Regions from separate parts of the Nitrosospira multiformis ATCC 25196 genome, predicted to be linked through region 2. Evidence: riboswitches for the same ligand, from Rfam matches in the RefSeq annotation. Region 2 holds a riboswitch; each other region holds the start of a gene.
The links. Region 2 has a riboswitch for cyclic di-GMP ahead of NMUL_RS14205 (alkaline phosphatase PhoX). Riboswitches for the same ligand answer to the same signal wherever they lie in the genome.
Positions count from the first base shown of each region.

Region 1 (4,051 bases), 170 kb from region 2:
ATTGCCGCCCCGCGGTACTTCAACTCCGTGGAAAGATCGAAGGAAGCAGTATTGCGCCAGGACCTGAATGTCATGCGGGATGCCATCGACAAGTTTTACGGCGATACCGGGAGTTATCCCCGCGATCTGGCAGAACTGGTCGAGAAGCGGTACTTGCGCGCCATTCCGGTTGATCCCTTGACCGAAAGTTCCGAAACCTGGGTCACCCTCCCTCCCCCTGATTCAGCCGAAGGTCTCTACGATGTGCGCAGCGGCGCGGAGGAAGAGTCAAAGGATGGAACCTCTTACGCGGCCTGGTAGCGGTGTGATTGGGCGGCAAGAAATACCGCGCCATATAGGTGTAGGAGGCGTGGGAGACGTAGGAGGCGCAGGACAAAAGGGTTTTACCTATATCTGGATCCTGTTTGTGGTGGCGCTGACCAGCGTTGCGTTGGCAGGCGTCGTGCAGGTATGGCGTACCGAGGTACGGCGGGAAAAAGAAAAAGAACTGATGTTTGTCGGAGAACAGTTCAGGCAGGCGATCGGCTCTTATTACGAAAATTCACCCGGCATGCCGAAGCGTTATCCCGATTCATTGGAAAAATTGCTCCTGGATAAGCGTTTTTCCACCATCAAACGGCATCTCCGGAAAATATTTTTCGACCCCATGACTGCCTCAAGCGAGTGGGGTCTGGTCACACAGCCGAATGCCGGAATAATCGGCGTGTACAGCCTTTCAAAAGAGCCTCCGCTCAAGCGCGCCAATTTTCCGGAACGCTATGCGGATTTTGCGGAAGCGAAGGATTATCGCGACTGGAAGTTCGTCTACTTCCCCGGAGACTCCGCCAGTCTGCCCCAAGCGCAAGCTGTGCCGGCCGATTCGCCCGCTACTCCACCACAATCTTCCTCTGAATGGCGACCAGGAGATCTTCGGCTGCAGCCGGAAGCTTCCGGTTCCCAGCCAAAAGCGGAATCGGAAAACGGTATCCCGCCACCATCCTCGCCTTTCTCGCTCTCCCCCAGCCCTTCCGATCAAGAGGATGGGAGGTCCTCGCAACCCGATTCATCCCCACAATCCGGCTCCTTCCCGCAGAGCGTTCAATATTAGAACTTCAGAAGTTCGGAACTGGAAGTTTCCGGGGAGCCCGTCTCCATCTGTCTCTTCACAGTTGCATATTTCATGGAACCAGGGGAAGGCATCCCTGCATTTCCTCCTGTTGTCTGCGTGGTCCTTTCTACCTATATCGGATTCATGAATCTGACATCTGATCTTAATGATTCAGTCATATCCTGCCACGAAAATACGCACTCGCGCAAATCGAATAATATCGGGAAGACCGTTGCAGTCCGAGAACGATATGAATAATCAGGGCATAAGGAATGATGGGGGGAGAGTTTACGCTGACGGAGCGGGAGGCGGAATACCTGTTCCGGATTATCGATTCATCAATCAATATATTTCGGCGTCATCAGTTTTTCTTGTGGGCGCAGGGGGAACTGCAGGGCCTTCTGCCGCATGGCATGCTCATATGCCTGTTCGATGAAGGCAATGGGCAGGCTGTGAATATCGAAAGATTCAGTCGCACAGATATGGACGAAATCCGGTTTTCAGAACTTTGCCGTCCCGATGGGGGAATTGTATTTCGCGCCATGTCCGCATGGAGCGCGGGCAAAAACCAGCCGCTTCTGGTTTGTCCAAATAATTCGCATACGCCCACCTACAAGCGTTTTTCTAACGACCTCAAGCGTGAAAATCTCCAGCGTATCGCGGCGCACGGAATGTTCGACACCAATGGCCGAACCACCTGCTTCTTTACCTTTACCCAGATTTCCGCCGCATTGAGCGAGCGTCATGCTTATTTCCTCGAGCTGCTGATGCCGCACATGCATATGGCGCTGGTACGTATGCTGTTTCATGAACGCCATCATAAGCAGGGTGCCGTGGGGGAAAGAAGCAGAAAACTCATCACGGACCGCGAGACGGAAATTTTGCGCCATGTTCAGGCGGGAAAGAGCAATCATGAAATAGCCCAGTTACTTTACATCAGTCCGCTTACTGTCAAAAACCACATTCAGAAAATCCTGAAAAAGCTGGATGTCAATAATCGGGCTCACGCCGTGGCCAAGGCGATGGCGTTGAAGATCACGCTTTGAGTTTCCGGGGCAGATCCCCTCGACCCTGAGGCCGCGCCTTGGATTCTTCCCTCTATCCGCAGTGACTCCTACGAGGCGTCCTTGTACCCATGAAAAGCGTACGCGCCGCGAAGGGCGAATTTCCGCCCTGCAGACCAAAAGAATAGGCAGAAAGTACCACGAAAATACCGATTGTGTTTCACAGACGGTTCACGGCTGTCACATATAGTGACCCACGTCCGGTAACAGGTACAGTCGTTATAGCCGGTCAGGAACAAAGCCAAACCCGTTGCGAAGCGGGGACGGAAAGCTGCGGGTCTCCAAGCAAGCGGAGGTAGCCGGGTTGCTCCAGGACGGTTGATCAGATGAAGCCAGGCTTCAAGGATCAGTCAGCCGGATTTTTTTGGTGCAACCATTAATTACCTACGGAGTATCTCGCATGAAAATAAATTTCAGACTCAAGGCATTCGCTGTTGCTGCCATCGCGACTCTTTCCGGTCCGGCGCTTGCCGCCATGGATGGGGCGATGAGTGGAAACGGTGAGCTTCTGCTCAATATGCGTTATTACGGTGGCAGTTCCGCCACTTCCGGTGATGACGATATCTCTGGACTGTTCGATCTCGGCTTCAAAATGAACGATATGGTCGCTGCGAACGGACAGGCGGGCTTCAGCAAAAGCTGGGACCTGACGAGTGGGGCCTATGGCGCTTCATGGAATCAGCTGATGAATTTCGTCGGTCCTGCCAACGCACATCTTATCCGGTTCAATGTCATCGCGCTGGATACCACCGATCTGAATGATGCCGGTGGCCCGCGTTACCTGACGACGGCAAATGTGGACACATATCCCAAGCTGGGGAACACCAACCTCAAAGGCTTTGTGAATATGGATAAGTATATTGAAGCCAACAACAGCCGCGGTACGCACGCGACTGATGATAACGGCGCCAGCGTTGCCATGCCGACGGACCCTTCGAATACTTTCTTTGGCGCAATTAACGGGTTTGGCCAAGGTGATACCTGGTTGCAGAAGACGACCGCCGATACCACCCAGCCGTTGGGTACGGAACAGAATTTCTGGTTTCTCACCACGTCTTCCACTTCCGCCCTTGCCCAGGCCACCAAGACTCCTTTCGGAGTCGATCTGAATCACGATGGCAACATTGGCGAAGGCGAGTTCAGCAAATTCAAGTTGACCGAGAATGGTGTTCTTACCTTCACGAACCCATCCGTCTCTCCTATTCCCGAAGCGGATACCTGGGCCATGCTGCTGGCGGGGCTGAGCATGCTGGGCATGATCGTCCGCCGCCGCGCAGGCGTCTGAGATCCGCAATGAGCTGCTTACCCCCGGCCAGGGAGGCCGGGAAAGGCAGGCTTCAGCCTGAAATATCAATCTGAAAATAAAGGATACAAAGATGAAAATGAAGCTGAGCAAAATTGCACTGGCTATAGCGGCACTCGGCACGGCCCCGGCGGCTTTCGCCCTGACCCCCGCTCAGGTCGCTGCCGGCCCCACCACCTACGTCTGGCTATCAGGTGCATCCGCACCCACCAACGCCGTATTTCGCAGCGTCATGTCGCTGTGCAACGGCCTAGCGGGGAATGGCGGCGCCAATGACGCCCATATGTACCTGGAAAGCAGCGGTACCGAACCCGGCAAGAGCAGCGGTGACCGGGTCGCCTATGCCTGCACCATGAGCTCCGCCGCCGGTGCACTGGCTGGCAAGAAAGTAGTGGTCTATCACACGGTTGAGGGTGGCTCTTTCAACGCCTACGCGCCTCATCTCAGCATGGCGGGTGAGCCGAATCCCAACGGGTATCTGCCCGGCAACCTCAAGCGCATCAATGACGTCGCTTTGCTCGGCGGCGGAGGTAAGTGCGCGGCAGGCGCGGCTGGGTCGACCAATGTCACCCTGAATGGTGTGTCCTACCCCATTGC
Region 1 covers NC_007614.1:2,963,499-2,967,549, reverse strand. The annotation lists gene NMUL_RS13460 (type II secretion system protein) at 1-300, shown strand, start outside; gene NMUL_RS16095 (type II secretion system protein) at 275-1,087, shown strand; gene epsA (XrtB/PEP-CTERM-associated transcriptional regulator EpsA) at 1,360-2,133, shown strand; cyclic di-GMP riboswitch class I at 2,382-2,463, shown strand; gene NMUL_RS13445 (PEP-CTERM sorting domain-containing protein) at 2,552-3,436, shown strand; gene NMUL_RS16415 (hypothetical protein) at 3,705-3,896, opposite strand; gene NMUL_RS13440 (hypothetical protein) at 4,035-4,051, shown strand, end outside.
Region 1: another riboswitch for cyclic di-GMP. It lies ahead of NMUL_RS13445 (PEP-CTERM sorting domain-containing protein); the one in region 2 lies ahead of NMUL_RS14205 (alkaline phosphatase PhoX).

Region 2 (4,051 bases):
GTTCCAATATCCAGTTGATCTCTGCCGAATCGCCCGCATGATAGGCGCGTGGCAGCCGATTCGGTGAACCGGAGCAACCACGAAAATGTACCACTGCCGCGCGCCAGCCTATCTCGCGAAACAGGGTCATGGTGCTTACGACATAGTGACTGTTCGAGCTTCCTTCGAGGCCGTGAAACAGCACTATCAGGGGCGCGTCCATCTCGCCCTCCAGCCAGTCGAGGTCGATGAAATCCCCATCGTCCAGTTCCCACCGCTCGCGTCGGTAGGGAATCGAAGGGCGGGCAAGAAAATAGGGATAGATGGTTTGAGCGTGACCGCCCCGCAGCCATAGCGGAGCGACATAAGGTCTTGCTGGTTGCATGGATAGGGAGGAAAGGAATGTTTTCACATCAGGTCTTATGATTCTTGCCACCTCGAATGACGGAACTGCCGCGCTCGACACGTTTTAAATATAGCAATAAAAAAAGCCGGTGGTCCAGCTGAAGAATTCCTTGTGCTCCTGATTATTGGCGGCATTCATTACAGACCCGAGTCCAGCCCCATGAATCGACTGAAGGCAGGACGATCTGTATCGCGCAGCGGAACAGCAGTACTATAATAGATGTACCTACGCACTTCCATTTTGCAGTTGCCCGTTTGAAGTTGCCGGACGCCGGGAAGGGAAACGATATTTCGTCCATCTCGGTTGATCTTCATCCCCAGCCCCGCTGAACGACAATCATGAATCTGAATCTTTAAGGAGCAGCATGAAAAACCTGTTTTTGTTATTGTTTCTGGCGGTTTTTTCCAGCACCGTTACCGCTAACGAAGAGGATTACAAGCTGTGTACGATAGGGGGTTATTTTTCAGGCACAAACGACAAATTCCTGAGCGGATTAGCCGCACACATTGCCGAAAAGAAGCATGTTTTTGGTGACCCCATTTGCGACGCGGCGTGGGCGAACGGCTACAGGGTCGGCGAAAAGCTAACGAAGACGGGAAAGATCAAGGACCCCTCCGAGCGGGAGATCATCCAGCAGGCGACTGCATTCAGTTCGAAGATATACGAGACCATCAGTTCCCGCATAAAATTTTAGTGGCATCCGGTCCGGTTTCCATTTTCGCTATTCCTGCAAAAATGCGGATATAAATAGGACTGGCGCGCATTCCCGCCACAAATTCAAGCTCCACCTGGCCCGTAAAGGTGCTGGCGGATCATCGTTAATGGTGTCGGATCGCCGGCTACATGGGTGAGTTTGATCTCGATGCAGGCGGAAGCGGACGCTTCCGCCTGCATCGAGACTGGCAGGAATCCGCGGAACTCTTGCAGCAATTTATGCTGGGAAGGCTTTTCTGCGACGCACTACGGCGCCAACGAGGCCTAGCCCTGCCATCATCAGGGCATAGGTTTCCGGTTCCGGCACAGCCGTGATCATGATGGTGCTGTCCACCATGCTGTCCGGGTGCTGTATGTTCACATATGCCACATTGGGGTTGAATTTGTCGAAATAGAGGCCGGTCGGTTCAGCGCCCACTGTGGACATGGATGCCCAGCGCCCCAGCGACTCCGCAACACCATCGTGATTGGCATCCTGCGCGAACCAGATGTCCGCCCTGCCGCCAGGTTGATCCTCGATAACATAAATATTGCCGGCGGCGTCGATGGCCAGGTTGTCCGGACTGGCGAGCGCGGTGCCCACGGCGGTGCCGTTCGCCTGATCGAGCGTGTCGCGGCTGACGAAGAGCTGCGCGTTGTTGGCATCCAGGTTGATCGAGTACACCTCGTTCGTGGTCGTGGTGGCAACGAAAAGGATCTGGTCACCATTGGCAAGCGTCTTGATTTCGATATCCTCGGGGCGCTGATACTCTGTTGCGTTCACCATGTCAGCGGTCGCTCGGCCATCGATTGTGCCGTCCGCATTCAGAGCTGAAATGCCCGGGAGGGCGCCGCCTGTGGCATCGGTAATGGGAGTCCATGTTACGGAACCTACTGCGTTGGCATTGCCGCCGCCATTGACCGCCACGGCGAAGGTCTGGCCTGCTGCAAAGTAGTCGCCTCCGTTACTGGCGGTCGGGTTGGCCGACACGTACTTGTAGATACTGCCGCCATTCAGTTCATCGACGAAATACAGGTTGTTGTTCTTGTCGAACGCGAGACCCTCGTGAGATACGCGGGGCAGGATAGAACGGAATACGAAGTTCGCGTCCCCGGTTCCGGTGGCAGACACGGGATTGGTCAACTCGAACAGGCGTCCTTTGGTACTGCCGGTGCCCCAGGATTCTTCGGCAGTGACATAGCTGCCCCAAGGTGTCCAGCGCGATGCATCGCCCGAGACGAAATCCTGTGTGCCGGGGTGAACGAGGGTTTTCGTGATGCCGCTTGCCAGATCGATCCGCTGCACACCTGCCATCGAAGTCTCGAACGGAGTGAACAAATAGCGCCCGGCATTCGGCCCGGTTTCGTTTGCGGTGATCATATCCCAGCTGCCGGAATTACCCTCACCAAGATCGAGTTGGGTCGTGCGGTCAGCGATCCGAATCTGGGAGAAATTGGGGGAAGCTAACCGGAAGGGGGCGTTTTCGGGGAGCGAGCCTGCTGCCACACTGTCTTTCAGCGGGGTAAAGCTACTGAAATGCGTGTTCGCCGCAATGGCTCCGGTCGTGCCGGTCGCCATCAAGAGCGCACCTGAAACAAGAGCGCCTATTTTTTTCTGCTTGAACATTGAAAACCTCCGGAAAATTGAGGAAAAGTCTGCTTTTTGATGTACTGGCAGTCCGGCTACCTGCGCGAGTTCCCTTCAATTGCGCAAATCCGGGACTTTCCGGCCCCGCCTCGCGACGGGTGTGGCTTTTACGGTACGGCAGAAATATAGCTTTCCCTTATGACAGAACCCTCAGTGTTCGGGCGCGTCCTTGTAGTCCCTTCGGCTCCATCCGGCGTAACGCGATCGCTTTCGCTAGTCATCGCCCATCCTGTTTCTCGTGTCCTTTCTTTAGGGCTGCCCTCTTCCTCCGGATTATTTCATTTCTCATTTCATTAAATTGCTCCCGCACTTCATGTTCGATAAACACCTTTCCCACTACCGCAGGAATCCAGACTTTCGGGATAGCCTCCGTACGATGGACCACGCGAGTCCCCCCGGTCTCATCAGTCAGGTAAGTAGTACCGTCCAATTTGTGCATGTTGCCGCTGACCAGATGCGTCAATATCTTATGGTAAGGGATCAATCTTACTTCCCGTATTGACTCGAACGGATAGCGGATGGGGCCGTAAGTGGCAGTGCCGTTTTGGAAAATAGTAAACTTATCTTCAGAAATACTGACAACCTTGCTCTCCTTCAAGTTGGAGACAAAATCAGCCATACGGTCGAAGTCGGTGAGCACGTCCCAGACCTCCCGCGGGTTTGCTGACACAGCAAAATTAAGATCAATAATAATATTTTCTCCGGCCATGCTGACCTGAACCTCAATGTCCCTACCCTGGGGTGAGTCTGCTGACGATCCTGCCATAAATGGCATTGACCACAGAAATAGCAAGAAGGAAGCGTTTCTCATCGGTAGTACAAGAGAGGGCATTACCTGTTTTGGAGTATGTTCGCTTGTATCGAAGGCGGCCTAGCCAATTTATTCCAAACGGGCAGGTAAAACAAACACTACGCGGCTATTCGCGAGGATAATCCTCCCGAGGAAATAAGTAATGTAGAGGAAACCGATCCTCCGCTCGCCCCACAAAATGCAATGGTGGCGCCCTCTCTTTCTACCGGCACCTTAACATTTCATGATGAACTGCGATTAACTGATGATCAAGCCATATTAGGTGCAGTGACGGAAGTTTTAGAACCTCCCGGACCCGGTCTGACCGGGAGTTCCCCTATTGCGACCGATGTGTCCCTACCTGCAATCGTGCTGATCGTTGGCCTGCCCGGTCCCTCACGCGTGAAGATTCACAGTCGCTAAATGCAGATTACTCGCGATGGCCTGAATCCCGCGCCGGATTTACCCATGATAAGTAGGTCATCATGGGTAAAAATAGCAAAAGGGGAGAAGCAGTTTTCTTTGTGATCGCGGG
Region 2 covers NC_007614.1:3,129,806-3,133,856, reverse strand. The annotation lists gene NMUL_RS14215 (YheT family hydrolase) at 1-364, opposite strand, end outside; gene NMUL_RS14210 (hypothetical protein) at 750-1,079, shown strand; gene NMUL_RS14205 (alkaline phosphatase PhoX) at 1,317-2,705, opposite strand; cyclic di-GMP riboswitch class I at 2,749-2,841, opposite strand; gene NMUL_RS14200 (SRPBCC family protein) at 2,944-3,435, opposite strand.

Region 3 (4,051 bases), 960 kb from region 2:
CACCCTGCTGATTCCACCCGTGTGCAGCAGATCGAGTCGCTGCTGCCGGTCGTCATGCCACTTTATGAAGCAGCCCGCCGATGACGCCCAAAGTCAGGTTAGCCCTCCTCGATATAAGCTGCTTGCGTCGATAAGCCAACAGCATCACTCGTGAAGCAAAACAAAGCCGGGCTTCCTTCCTTTTGGCCCGGCTTTGCCAACCCGAAAAAACGACCTTCCACCTCCCGCTACTTGACTACCGTCACGCTGACGGATGAGGATGCGCTATTTCCCGCCGCATCCTTGGCGACTACCTGAACAGTATGTGCACCCGCGGCAACATTACGTATATTCCAGTTGTAACCCAGCGTACTTCCCTTTCCGGTAGCCTTGAGCACGCCGTCGATGTAGAGCGCATAGGTAATTCCGGAAGCGCCGCTATCATCGCTTGCATTTACGCTGATGGGCACGTTGCTTCCCGAAACATTGCCTGTGACCGGATTTACGATCTTCACCTGTGGCGCGGTAGTATCCCTGGCCACCGTTGTCGTTCCGTTTGCCACATTCACCGAGACGGTGGTCGAAGCCTTGGAGTTGCCGGCCGCATCGAATGCATAAGCGGTCAGGTTCGCCATACCGTTGGCTACGCCTGCCGAATCCCAGGTGAAGGCGAACGGCGCCGTGGTGTCGACTGCGACTGTGGTATTGTTGACCCGCAACTCGACACGGGTCACGCCGACGTTATCGCTCGCAGCCACGTTTACGCCGACCAGACCTGTTACGCTTGATCCGCCAGCAGGGGAAGTGATGGAAACCGCCGGGGCCTGCGTGTCTCCGGCGACCACTGCCGAGGCCGCCGCCTGCACCGCGCGTGCAGCATCAACCCGTCCATAGCCATAATAGGGATCGCGCCCCGCTGTGCCCAGATCCACGGCAGTTGAAAACAGCAGACTCTCGATCTGGGTATTGGATAATGTCGGCTTTGCCGCCATCATGAGCGCCACCACGCCGGCCGTTACCGGACTTGAGAATGATGTGCCGGAAGCCGCGCCATAGCCGCCCCCCATAGTCGTCGTCCAAATTCCGGCTCCAGGCGCGGCAAGGGAGATGTAGTTTCCGTAGCTCGACCAACTGGCTCTGAAGTCGTTCGCATCTGTAGCGGCTACAGCTACCATCGATGTCGTTACTGCATAATTCTGGAGCACTCCCGTATTTCCGCCACTCACGATCACCAGGCCACCTTTATCCTTCATGTATTGCGCCGCGCTCCGGGTGCTCGCACTGTCGGTCAGTCCGAGGAAGCTGGCATTGGCGACGCGAACGCCGCGGTCTGCCGCATAGATAAGCCCTTGGGAAATCGCACTCCAGGTGGCATATCCAGTACTCCCGCTCACGCGGACAGGCATTATTTTAGCCAACGCCGCCACGCCGGCAACGCCTTGGGCATTGTTTGCCATGGCTGCCGCTGACCCTGCAACCTTGGTTCCATGCCCGTAAACATCCGACGTGTTGGAATTGTTTTCGTAGAAATTCCAGCCTGGAACAAGCTGGGGTGAGAGATCAGGGTGATTCGGGTCAACTCCTGAATCCAGGATGGCGATGGTCACGCCGCTGCCCAGGGAACTGTCCCAGGCGGACGGAGCGCCAATCTTGGGCAAATGCCAGGCGCTGCCATAGTAGGGATCGTTCGGTATGAGCGCGGGTTCGACTTCCTGGTCGATCTCGGCAAACTTGAGCGCCGGATGATGCGCAAGCCTTGCCGCCACCGCCTTCTCAGAGGCATTACCCGGCAAGTCGACGATGTACAGATCGCTCTGCCCGATCTTCCTGCCCTTGCCGCCATGTTCGCCCAGAACCTTGGCCAGTTCCTTTTCCGGCAAGCCGGCACGCGGCATGACCAGGATGCGACCCTTCGCCCAGCCAAGCGGCTTGTTCATTCCAGGCCCCCTGCCCTCCGGAGGCTCTGCACTGGAAATGACCGGACCCAATCCCAGCAAAACTGCCAGTATGCCGCTCCAAAGGGGATACCAAGGTTTGGAGATGTGCTGCGAGTTGCGAGTGCTTGATTGAATAATGCCTGAAGCGGGTTCTCTTGAGCCAGTTGCAGGCGCTTTATGATTGATATTCACGTAGTTCCTCCTCTTGGGGAGGCGGAACCGCCTAGATAGGCCGGGTGCCGAAAAACGTACTGAGCCGGAGCATCGAGATCCACTCAACACGTTCTAATAGCTTCTCGTCATCCAAAGAATCGACAAGAAAGAAAATGGCATTATCTGGCAGTCCTGCCGTCCTGGGGCCTTGAGCCCGGTAGACCGATGACTTTGCGTCCCCCGCTTTCGCGAGATTTGCCTTTTACAGATTAAAAATTGCAGCGTTATCGTATCTGAACTCCCCAGGGGGTATGGGTGAAGCAACTGCACAAAAATCATTCTGTTCGTTGCTTTATTTAAAGGTGAAAAATGCTGCCGCTCCCGAACCCCGAGGAGATTTCGAAATTTGCAATTCTTGCAAACCAAACTTCCTGCCACTCCGGGTCAAACAGTACTCCTCCTGGTCGAAGAATTTTACATATCACTGCAGAATGGAAGAGCTCGAAGCAAACAAGGCTGATTTTATTGGAGTTTTAATTTAGGCACGAAAATTGCTAAAGAAGCTCCGATAGGCCGAAAACGAAGTTTCGAACCTATCCAACAAAAACTTATCAGGAGAACAAATAATGAAGAGTCATTTGAAGGGAGCGTTTGCTGCACTGGGACTGCTGTCTGTGGCAGGAGGTGCCCAGGCAGCAATTTTCCAAATCGATTTCACTACTGCCGGCGCGTTTTCCGGCACCGCGCCGTCCCAGCCAACAGATCCGAATGCAATTTTTGCGACAGCGACTTTCGACGATCACAACAGCTCCGGGTCGGTGACGCTGACAATGAATGTCTTTAATAATTTGTCCGCTGGCGCTTACGTCAATGACTGGTACTTCAACGTCGATTCGGCGCCATTGAGCGGTATCACCTTTGTGAGCGGAGTGGCCGCGCAGACCATCCAGAACGGAACAGATGCGTTCAAGGCCGATGGCACCGGCGGCAACTTTGATTTCGCATTTCATTTTCCCACCCGCAATCCCGGAGAGTTGGGGCAAGGTCATACGTCCGTATATACCTTGACGGGAGGGGGCATTACTGCCGATTCTTTTAACGCGGTATCGGTATCCGCACCGCCCAACGCGGGTAATGGCGGATATGTCAGCGCGCTCCACGTCCAGGGCTATGGCAACAGTGTCTGGATCGGCACTGACGGCGGGCCACCTTCCAATGAAATACCAGAACCGGCAACGCTTGCACTACTCGGGCTTGGCCTTTTGGGAATCGCGGCAACCAGGCGCCAGAAACGCTAGAGCCTGCAAACAAGACAACTTGCATGATCAAAAACCCCGCTCTCGCGGGGTTTTTGTTATCGATAATATTTACACCTCCTTGCCCGTCAAGCCACGGTAGTGCCCGTAGAGCGAAACCCCGAGGATAAATATTCCGGCGATGCTCTTCCCAATAATCGATATCAACTCCCTCATGCACCCAGGCCTCTCGCGCCCCAGCCTTCATTCATATCGAAAATATTTTCATGCCATATATTATTCCTATTACTATCTCAGCAGCGTTTGATTTGACACATGCTCAAGCGGAACAGCTAGATGTAAAAAAAATCGACAGGGATGGGTGGTAATAACACCGAAATATCCCAGCTTCCGGTTCATCTCTGTCGTTACCCAAAAAAAAGCTCGCCGAAGCGAGCTTTTTAACTGGAATAGCGAATCTGTTTAAGCAAGCCTATTTCTCTGCCTGCGCGATACACCCCATCCCAGCAGCCCCAGCCCGAGAAGGGCAAGCGTCGTCGGCTCCGGAAGCTCTTGCGGCGGCGGACCTCCGAGTTCGGTAGGCCCCAGGCGAACTTGCTGTAAATCAGAAATCCCCGTCATTTGAACAGTACTGTCGATCGTTACTTTCACCATTACCTGGTTATCCAGGGAAAAACCGGTGAAAAAGTTCTGCCCGGAACCACTAAGTGGCTGATTCAAGAAGCT
Region 3 covers NC_007614.1:2,173,214-2,177,264, forward strand. The annotation lists gene NMUL_RS09885 (M48 family metallopeptidase) at 1-84, shown strand, start outside; gene NMUL_RS09890 (S8 family serine peptidase) at 228-1,916, opposite strand; cyclic di-GMP riboswitch class I at 2,252-2,339, opposite strand; gene NMUL_RS16385 (PEP-CTERM sorting domain-containing protein) at 2,696-3,367, shown strand; gene NMUL_RS09900 (PEP-CTERM sorting domain-containing protein) at 3,788-4,051, opposite strand, start outside.
Region 3: another riboswitch for cyclic di-GMP. It lies ahead of NMUL_RS09890 (S8 family serine peptidase); the one in region 2 lies ahead of NMUL_RS14205 (alkaline phosphatase PhoX).